One region of the Niveibacterium microcysteis genome, then DNA from elsewhere that is predicted to be linked to it. Evidence: predicted binding sites of a transcription regulator. Region 1 holds the regulator's gene; the other holds the start of a gene.
What was found. The regulator sigma-54, encoded in region 1, starts transcription at its own class of promoters, with help from an activator protein. The targets are predictions, from matches to a motif close to TGGCACGCTTNCTGCTNA.

Region 1 (3,673 bases):
CCGTTCGATGAGTCTGCTTAAGGTAGGCGGTCTATCCAAGCGCTACAAGGCACGCACTGTCGTGCGCGATGTCGGCTTCGAAGTCGGCAGCGGTGAGGTGGTCGGCCTGCTCGGCCCCAACGGCGCCGGCAAGACGACGTGTTTCTACATGATCGTTGGCCTGGTGCGTGCCGACGGCGGCACGATCACCCTCGACGACAAGGAAATCACCCACCTGCCGATCCACAAGCGGGCGCATCTGGGCTTGTCCTACCTGCCGCAGGAAAACTCGGTATTCCGCAAGCTCACGGTGGCCGAGAACATCCTCGCGGTACTTGAACTGCAGAAGCTGCCGAAGGACAAACTCGCCGCGCGGCTCGATGAGCTGCTGGGCGAGTTGGGCATCACGCACTTGCGCGATGCAACCGCGATGTCCCTCTCGGGCGGCGAGCGGCGGCGGGTTGAAATTGCCCGCGCGCTGGCCACCAACCCGCAGGTGATCCTGCTCGACGAACCCTTCGCCGGCGTCGACCCGATCGCGGTGATCGATATCCAGAAGATCATCCGCTTCCTGAAGGATCGCAACATCGGCGTGCTGATCACTGATCACAACGTGCGCGAGACGCTGGGCATCTGCGACCGCGCCTACATCATCACCGAAGGGGTGGTGCTCGCCAGCGGCCGCCCCGACGAAATCGTCCAGAACGACAAGGTTCGCGAGGTTTACCTCGGCGAGCATTTCCGACTCTGATCGCGCAACCCCCACGATGAAGCCCTCGCTCCAGCTCCGCATCTCCCAGCAGCTCGCGCTGACCCCGCAGCTGCAACAGTCGATCAAGCTGCTGCAGCTATCGACACTGGAGCTCAACAGCGAAATCGAGCGCATGCTGCTCGAGAACCCCTTGCTCGAACGCGAAGACGCCGAGTCGGACCCGGAAGCCTGGGGGCAATCCGCCACCACGCCGAGCGGCGACGAACGCACCGACACCGCCAACGATGCGGCGGCCGAAGCGGCCGAGACCTCGCCCGAACCGAGCGAGCCGAGCTTCGACGATGCCGGCAGCTATGACGACGGCCCCACCGAGTGGTCCGGCGAAGGTGGCGGCAGCGGCAATCGCGACGATGACGACGAAACGGATTTCCAGGAATTCCGTGCTGCGCAGACGAGCCTGCGCGACCACCTGGATGAACAAGTTGCCCTGATGCCGCTGTCGGACCGCGATCGCGCGCTGCTGCGCTTCATGATCGAAGCGCTCGACGACGATGGCTATCTGACCCAGCCGCTCGACGAACTGCTGGAGCTGTTGCCGCCCGAGTTTGAAGTTGACGTCGACGAGCTGCAGATCGCCCTCGCGCACCTGCAGAACCTCGATCCGCCGGGCATCGGCGCACGCTCGCCAGGCGAATGCCTGAAGCTGCAATTGCGCCTGCTGCCTGAGAGCGCTGCGCGTGAAGCCGCGATCATCATCGTTGAGCAGCATCTGGAGCTGCTGGCCGCGCGGGATTTCGTGCGACTCAAGCGGCATCTGGGTTGCAGCGACGAAACGCTGCGCGAGGCGCACCAGCTCGTTTGCAGCCTCGATCCGCGCCCCGGTGCGCGGTTTGCCGCAATCGAGACGCGATATGTGATCCCGGATGTGATCGTGCGCAAGGTGCGCGGCCACTGGAGTGCGACACTGAACCCGGACGCGATGCCCAAGCTGCGGATCAACCAGCTCTACGCCGGAATCCTGCAGCAGAACCGCGGCTCGGCCGGATCGCTGGCCGGGCAGTTGCAGGAGGCACGCTGGATGATCAAGAACGTGCAGCAACGGTTTGACACGATCCTGCGGGTATCCCAGGCAATCGTTGACCGCCAGCGGCAGTTCTTCGATTATGGGGACGTGGCAATGCGTCCGCTGACACTGCGCGAAATCGCGGAGCAGCTTGATCTGCATGAGTCGACGATCTCTCGGGTGACCACGCAGAAGTACATGGCCACGCCAAGAGGTATCCTTGAACTGAAGTATTTTTTCGGCAGCCACGTCGCCACGGATTCTGGCGGCGCGTGTTCAGCTACGGCGATTCGTGCGCTGATTCGCCAGCTGGTCGCGGCAGAGGATCGCAAAAAACCGCTATCCGATGCGCGGATTGCCGAGCTTCTCGGCCAGCAGGGGATTGTCGTTGCGCGACGAACCATCGCAAAGTACCGCGAGTCGCTCAACATCCCGCCGGTCAGCCAGCGCAAGATGATCTGAGAGGATAAATCATGAACCTGAACATCACCGGACACCATCTCGAAGTTACCGCCGCGCTCCGCGACTACGTAACATCGAAACTGGATCGCGTGATTCGCCACTTCGATCACGTCACGAGCGTTAACGTGATCCTGTCGGTGGAAAAGCTGAAGCAAAAGGCGGAAGTGACGGTACATGTACGCGGCAAGGACATTTTCGTCGAGAGCATTGACGAAGATTTGTATGCCGCAATCGACGCCATGACGGACAAACTGGACAGGCAGGTTCTCAAGCACAAGGAAAAGTCCTACGATCACGGCCACGAGGCGCACAAGCGCCAATCTGCAGAATCGTAATCACGGTCGCTCTAGTGAATCCCGGCGCGTAAGCTTGCGGAAAGCCCCCGCGCCGAACATGAGCTGACCCCGGATCTGCGCGCCTTCGGGCGCGCAGTGCATTTCTGAACCCCAAGCATGAATCTCATCGCCCCGCTGCTGCCGCCGTCCAATGTGCTCGTCGATCTTGAGGCGAGCAGCAAGAAGCGCGTCTTCGAACAGGCTGGCCTGCTCTTCGAAAACCATCAGGGACTCGCGCGCAGCGCCGTCTACGACGCGCTTTTCACGCGTGAAAAGCTCGGCTCCACCGGCCTTGGACAAGGCATTGCGATTCCGCACGGCCGTATCAAGGGCCTGCGCGACGCCGTCGGTGCCTTCATCCGCCTTGCGCAGCCCGTGCCATTCGAGGCCCCGGACGGCAAGCCGGTGAATCTGATGTTCGTGCTGCTGGTGCCGGAAAGCGCCACCGAGCACCACCTGCGACTGCTATCGGAGCTCGCACAGATGTTCTCCGACCGCAGCTTCCGCGATGCACTGGCGCAGGCCAGTGATGCGTCCGAGGCCCACACCCTGTTCGTGAACTGGAACCCGAATGCGGCGAACTAGCGTCGCCCGGATCTACGAGGACAACCGCGACCGGCTCGGCCTGAGCCATCTCGCCGGCCCGCTCGATGTCGAGGTTCAGGTTCCAAACGAGAAAGTGTGGCCAGCCGAGCTGGTAGGCCACCTCAACATCATCCACCCGAACCGCATTCAGGTGATGGGCGAGGCGGAGCTGGGCTGGATTCGTCGCCAGGCACGCGACAAGGTACAGCATCAGCTGGAAAGCATCCTGCTGGCGCACCCGCCAGCGATGATCGTGGCGGACGGATGTGAAGTGCCGCCGCTGATCCAGAGTGCGTTCGAAAGCGCACGCGTCGCAATGTTCACGACCTCGGCCGAGACGGCCCGCGTGATCGATTCGCTGCGCACCTATCTTGCGCGCAACCTTGCCGAGAAAACCTCGCTGCACGGCGTGTTCATGGATGTGCTCGGGCTCGGCGTGCTGATCACCGGCGATTCCGGCGCCGGCAAATCCGAGCTTGCGCTCGAACTGATCTCGCGCGGTCACGGTCTCGTCGCGGACGACGTGGTCGAAGTGTC
Region 2 (3,673 bases), 2.4 Mb from region 1:
GAGCAGCGCCCTCAGACGCGTCGGCGAGCCCTGGATGGCCGGCAGCACAAGCTGAGGCTGCCAGCTCACGGATACGCCGGCAGTGAGCAGCCGAACGGCAGAGAGATCCAGCACATCGCGCACCACTTCATTGAGGTTGACCGCTGTGCTGGCCTCTTGCGCGCGCGCCGGAATCGCGCTGCGCAGGGTCTCAAGCGCGGTCTGGCCCGCCTTGAGTGCATCCGCCAGTGCCGCCTGAGCCGGGTCGCAGCCGCGTCGGCCCATCATGTTGACGACCGAGCCGAGAATGTTGAGCGGCCCCTCCATCTGGTACACCGCGGCGGACAAGCTCTCACGTAGCGCTTGCTGGCGGCTTTCCTCGGCCATCACGGCCTGCAAGGCGGCGATGCGCGCCTTCTCCTGCTCCTGCACTTGCCGGCTCACATCGGTGGCCACCAGAAGCAAGAAGGCTTCTCCCTTGCTGGCATAGAAGTCGTCCGCCTCATCGCTATCCGCCGCGACCCACACGGCGGAGCACGAGAACCAGCGCGGTGAGCGCCAATGTGGGCGGTCGAGCCGCACCTGGCGGTCGAGGAAGGCGTGGCTGCCGGGTTTGAAGGGGCCGAAACCGCTGCCCAGTTCGTTGCGGATCGCGTCCAGCAATACCTTGGCTGGCTCGGCCATGCCGAGGTCGGACATCAGCGCCTTGTAGGCGAGGTTGTCGAGCACGACGCGGTCACCAATATCCAGCAGGGCGAGCACCAGCGGGGCGCCGTCGACGACCGACTCGATCAGCGCTTTCTGGTTGCGCACCGCACATTCAAGCTTGTGCAGCGCGGTGATATCGCGGTGCAGGCCAAGGTAATGGCTGATCTGGCCCGCCTCATCCAACACCGGCGTAACGGTGAGGTCGGCGAGGTAAGGGGCGCCGTCCTTGCGGCGATTCACCAGGCGCCCGGTCCATGTCTCCTTGCCGGTGATCCGCCGCCACATCGACTTGTAAACCTCTGGCGGCGTGGTGTGGTTCGACAGGATCGACTGATGCTGCCCGACGGCATCGCTTGCGCTGTAGCCGCTGACGCGTGTGAAGGCCGGGTTCACATACTCGATGCGGGCGCGCGGGTCGGTGATCGAGATCGCGATGTCGGCCTGTTCGACTGCGGCACGGAATAGCGCGGCAGGAATCTTCCGGGCAACCGCAGGTGCGGCCTTCTTCGTGGTGGCGGTCTTCTTCTGCTCTGGCATGGTGGGCCTCGTGTGAACGCTCGCCTAAGGCAATGCAGCAACCGTGCCGAGAATCCGCGCCCCGCCACCGCGCTTGAGCAACGTCAAATGCCGGTGTCGTTGTGAGGATTCGTCACAACGCAACGTCGGTTTGTTGCATCCCCGACACGCTCACGCCCTTGTCAGGAGGGTCGTGATTCACGCGCATTTCCTGCGCGGATGCCTTGTTGCGCGGCGTCCGCGCACTGCCACGGTGCGGCGTGCATCGCCTTGGCACGCTCCATGCGAAAGCAGGGCAGGAGGTCGCAACCGACATGAGTGAATACCTGATCCTGCTCGTCAGCACCGCACTGGTGAACAACGTAGTGCTGGTGAAGTTCCTGGGCTTGTGCCCCTTCATGGGCGTCTCGAAGAAGCTCGACAGTTCCTTCGGCATGGGCCTCGCCACCACCTTCGTGATCACCCTCGCCTCCGGGGCGTGCTGGGCGCTCGAGCACTACCTTCTCGCGCCGCTGGGCCTGAACTACCTGCGCATCCTGACCTTCATCCTCGTCATCGCGGCTGCGGTGCAGTTCATCGAGATGGTGGTGCGCAAAGTCACACCGGAGCTCTACCGCACTCTTGGCATCTACCTGCCGCTGATCACCACTAACTGCGCTGTGCTGGGCATTCCCCTGCTCAACGTGCAGCAGGCCAACAACTTTGCGATGAGCGTGATGGTGGGGTTCGGCGCATCGGTGGGCTTCACGCTGGTGCTGACGATGTTTGCCGGCCTGCGCGAGCGCCTCTCGCTCGCCAAGGTGCCGCAAACCTTCGAGGGTGCGCCGGTCAGCTTCGTGCTTGCTTCACTGCTGGCACTGGCATTCATGGGATTTTCCGGACTGAAGCTCGGTTGAGCGGGGAGGTTGAAATGATTGCGCCGATTGCCAGTGTGATGTTCCTCGGCCTCGTTCTGGGGCTGATCCTCGGCTATGCCGCGAAGGTCTTCCATGTTGAGGGCGACGCCCTGGTGGAAGAGCTGATCGAGCTGATGCCCGGCACGAACTGCGGGCAGTGCAGCTTTCCCGGTTGCTCCGGTGCCGCGAACGCAATCGCGCGTGGCGAAGCAAGCGTCGATTGCTGCCCCGGGGGTGGCCGTGCGTTGGCCGAGGCCATCGCCGCAAAGATGGGCGTGAGCTTGGGCGCAGGTGGCAAGGCCGATAGCGGGCCGAAGCTCGCGCAGGTGGCCGAGCATCTTTGCATTGGTTGCGCGCGCTGCTTCAAGGTCTGCCCGACCGACGCAGTGATCGGTGCAGCCAAGCAGATACACGGTGTGCTGCATGGCGCCTGCACCGGCTGCGGCAGTTGCGAGAAAGAGTGCCCGACCGGTGCCATCGGCCTCGAGCCGGTGCCGGTGACGCTGCGCGACTGGAACTGGACGAAACCGGCTCTGGCCGTCTGAGGAGTAGCAAGATGGGATTGCGTGAACTTCTGAATGGTGTGCGCTGGGGCGTACATCCGCACGACGACCACAAGCGGCCAGCTGCCGACGTGCCGTTGCGAGTGATGCCGCTGCCCGCAAGGTTGTGTGTGCCGCTGTTGCAGCACGTGGGTGCGCCGGCGTTGCCGGTTGTAGCAGTGGGCGAACGCGTGCTGCGTGGCCAGCTGATCGCCGCCGCGCAAGGCAATGTGTCGGCGCCTGTTCATGCCCCAAGCTCCGGCGTGATCAGCGCGATCGGTGAGGTGACTGCGCCCCATCCCTCGGGGCTGCCGTTTTCGGCGATCACGATCGAACTGGACGGCAAGGACGAAGCAGGTGAGCCGCTGACGCCGCAAGTTGATCCGTTCAGCCTCGCGCCGGCGGAGGTATCCCAGCGAATTGCGGATGCGGGCATCGTCGGCCTCGGCGGCGCGACCTTCCCGTCGGCCCCCAAGGCGCAACTGGGCCTCAAGCTCTCGGTGCATACCTTGATCATCAACGGCGGCGAGTGCGAGCCGTATCTTTCAAGCGACGACAGCGTGATGCGGGTGCGCGCAGACGAAGTGATCGATGGCGTGCGAATCCTGATGCACGCCACCGGCGCGACCAAAGCACTGGTGGGCATTGAGGACAACAAACCCGAGGCCACCGCAGCGATGCGCAAGGCGGCCGAGGGTTTTGCCTCGATCGAGATTCGCCCGGTGCCCGCGCGCTACCCGATGGGCTCCGACCGCCAATTGGTGCAGGTGCTCACCGGCAAGGAAGTGCCTTCTGGCGCGCGTACCGCGAGCATCGGCGTGCTGGTCAACAACGTCAGTACCTGCGCTGCCATCCACCGCGCCGTGCGGGTCGGCGAGCCGCTCTATCGGCGCATCGTTACGGTCAATGGCGGTGCGGTCGCACAACCGGGCAACGTCCTGGCGCCGATCGGCGTCCTGATCGAAGACCTGCTGCGCTTTGTCGGCCTGAAGGAAACCCCTGCAAGGCTGGTCATGGGCGGCCCGATGATGG

Region 2: a site for sigma-54 is predicted at 1,475-1,492, ahead of rsxA (electron transport complex subunit RsxA). Genes of this name have one in related genera too.

The regions. Positions count from the first base shown of each region.
Region 1 covers NZ_CP071060.1:155,056-158,728, reverse strand. Annotated here, with positions in the region: gene recX (recombination regulator RecX) at 1-21, shown strand, start outside; gene lptB (LPS export ABC transporter ATP-binding protein) at 8-730, shown strand; gene JY500_RS00700 (RNA polymerase factor sigma-54) at 747-2,216, shown strand; gene hpf (ribosome hibernation-promoting factor, HPF/YfiA family) at 2,228-2,551, shown strand; gene ptsN (PTS IIA-like nitrogen regulatory protein PtsN) at 2,669-3,136, shown strand; gene hprK (HPr(Ser) kinase/phosphatase) at 3,123-3,673, shown strand, end outside.
Region 2 covers NZ_CP071060.1:2,606,520-2,610,192, reverse strand. Annotated here, with positions in the region: gene nifL (nitrogen fixation negative regulator NifL) at 1-1,224, opposite strand, end outside; gene rsxA (electron transport complex subunit RsxA) at 1,518-2,099, shown strand; gene JY500_RS11825 (RnfABCDGE type electron transport complex subunit B) at 2,114-2,644, shown strand; gene rsxC (electron transport complex subunit RsxC) at 2,656-3,673, shown strand, end outside.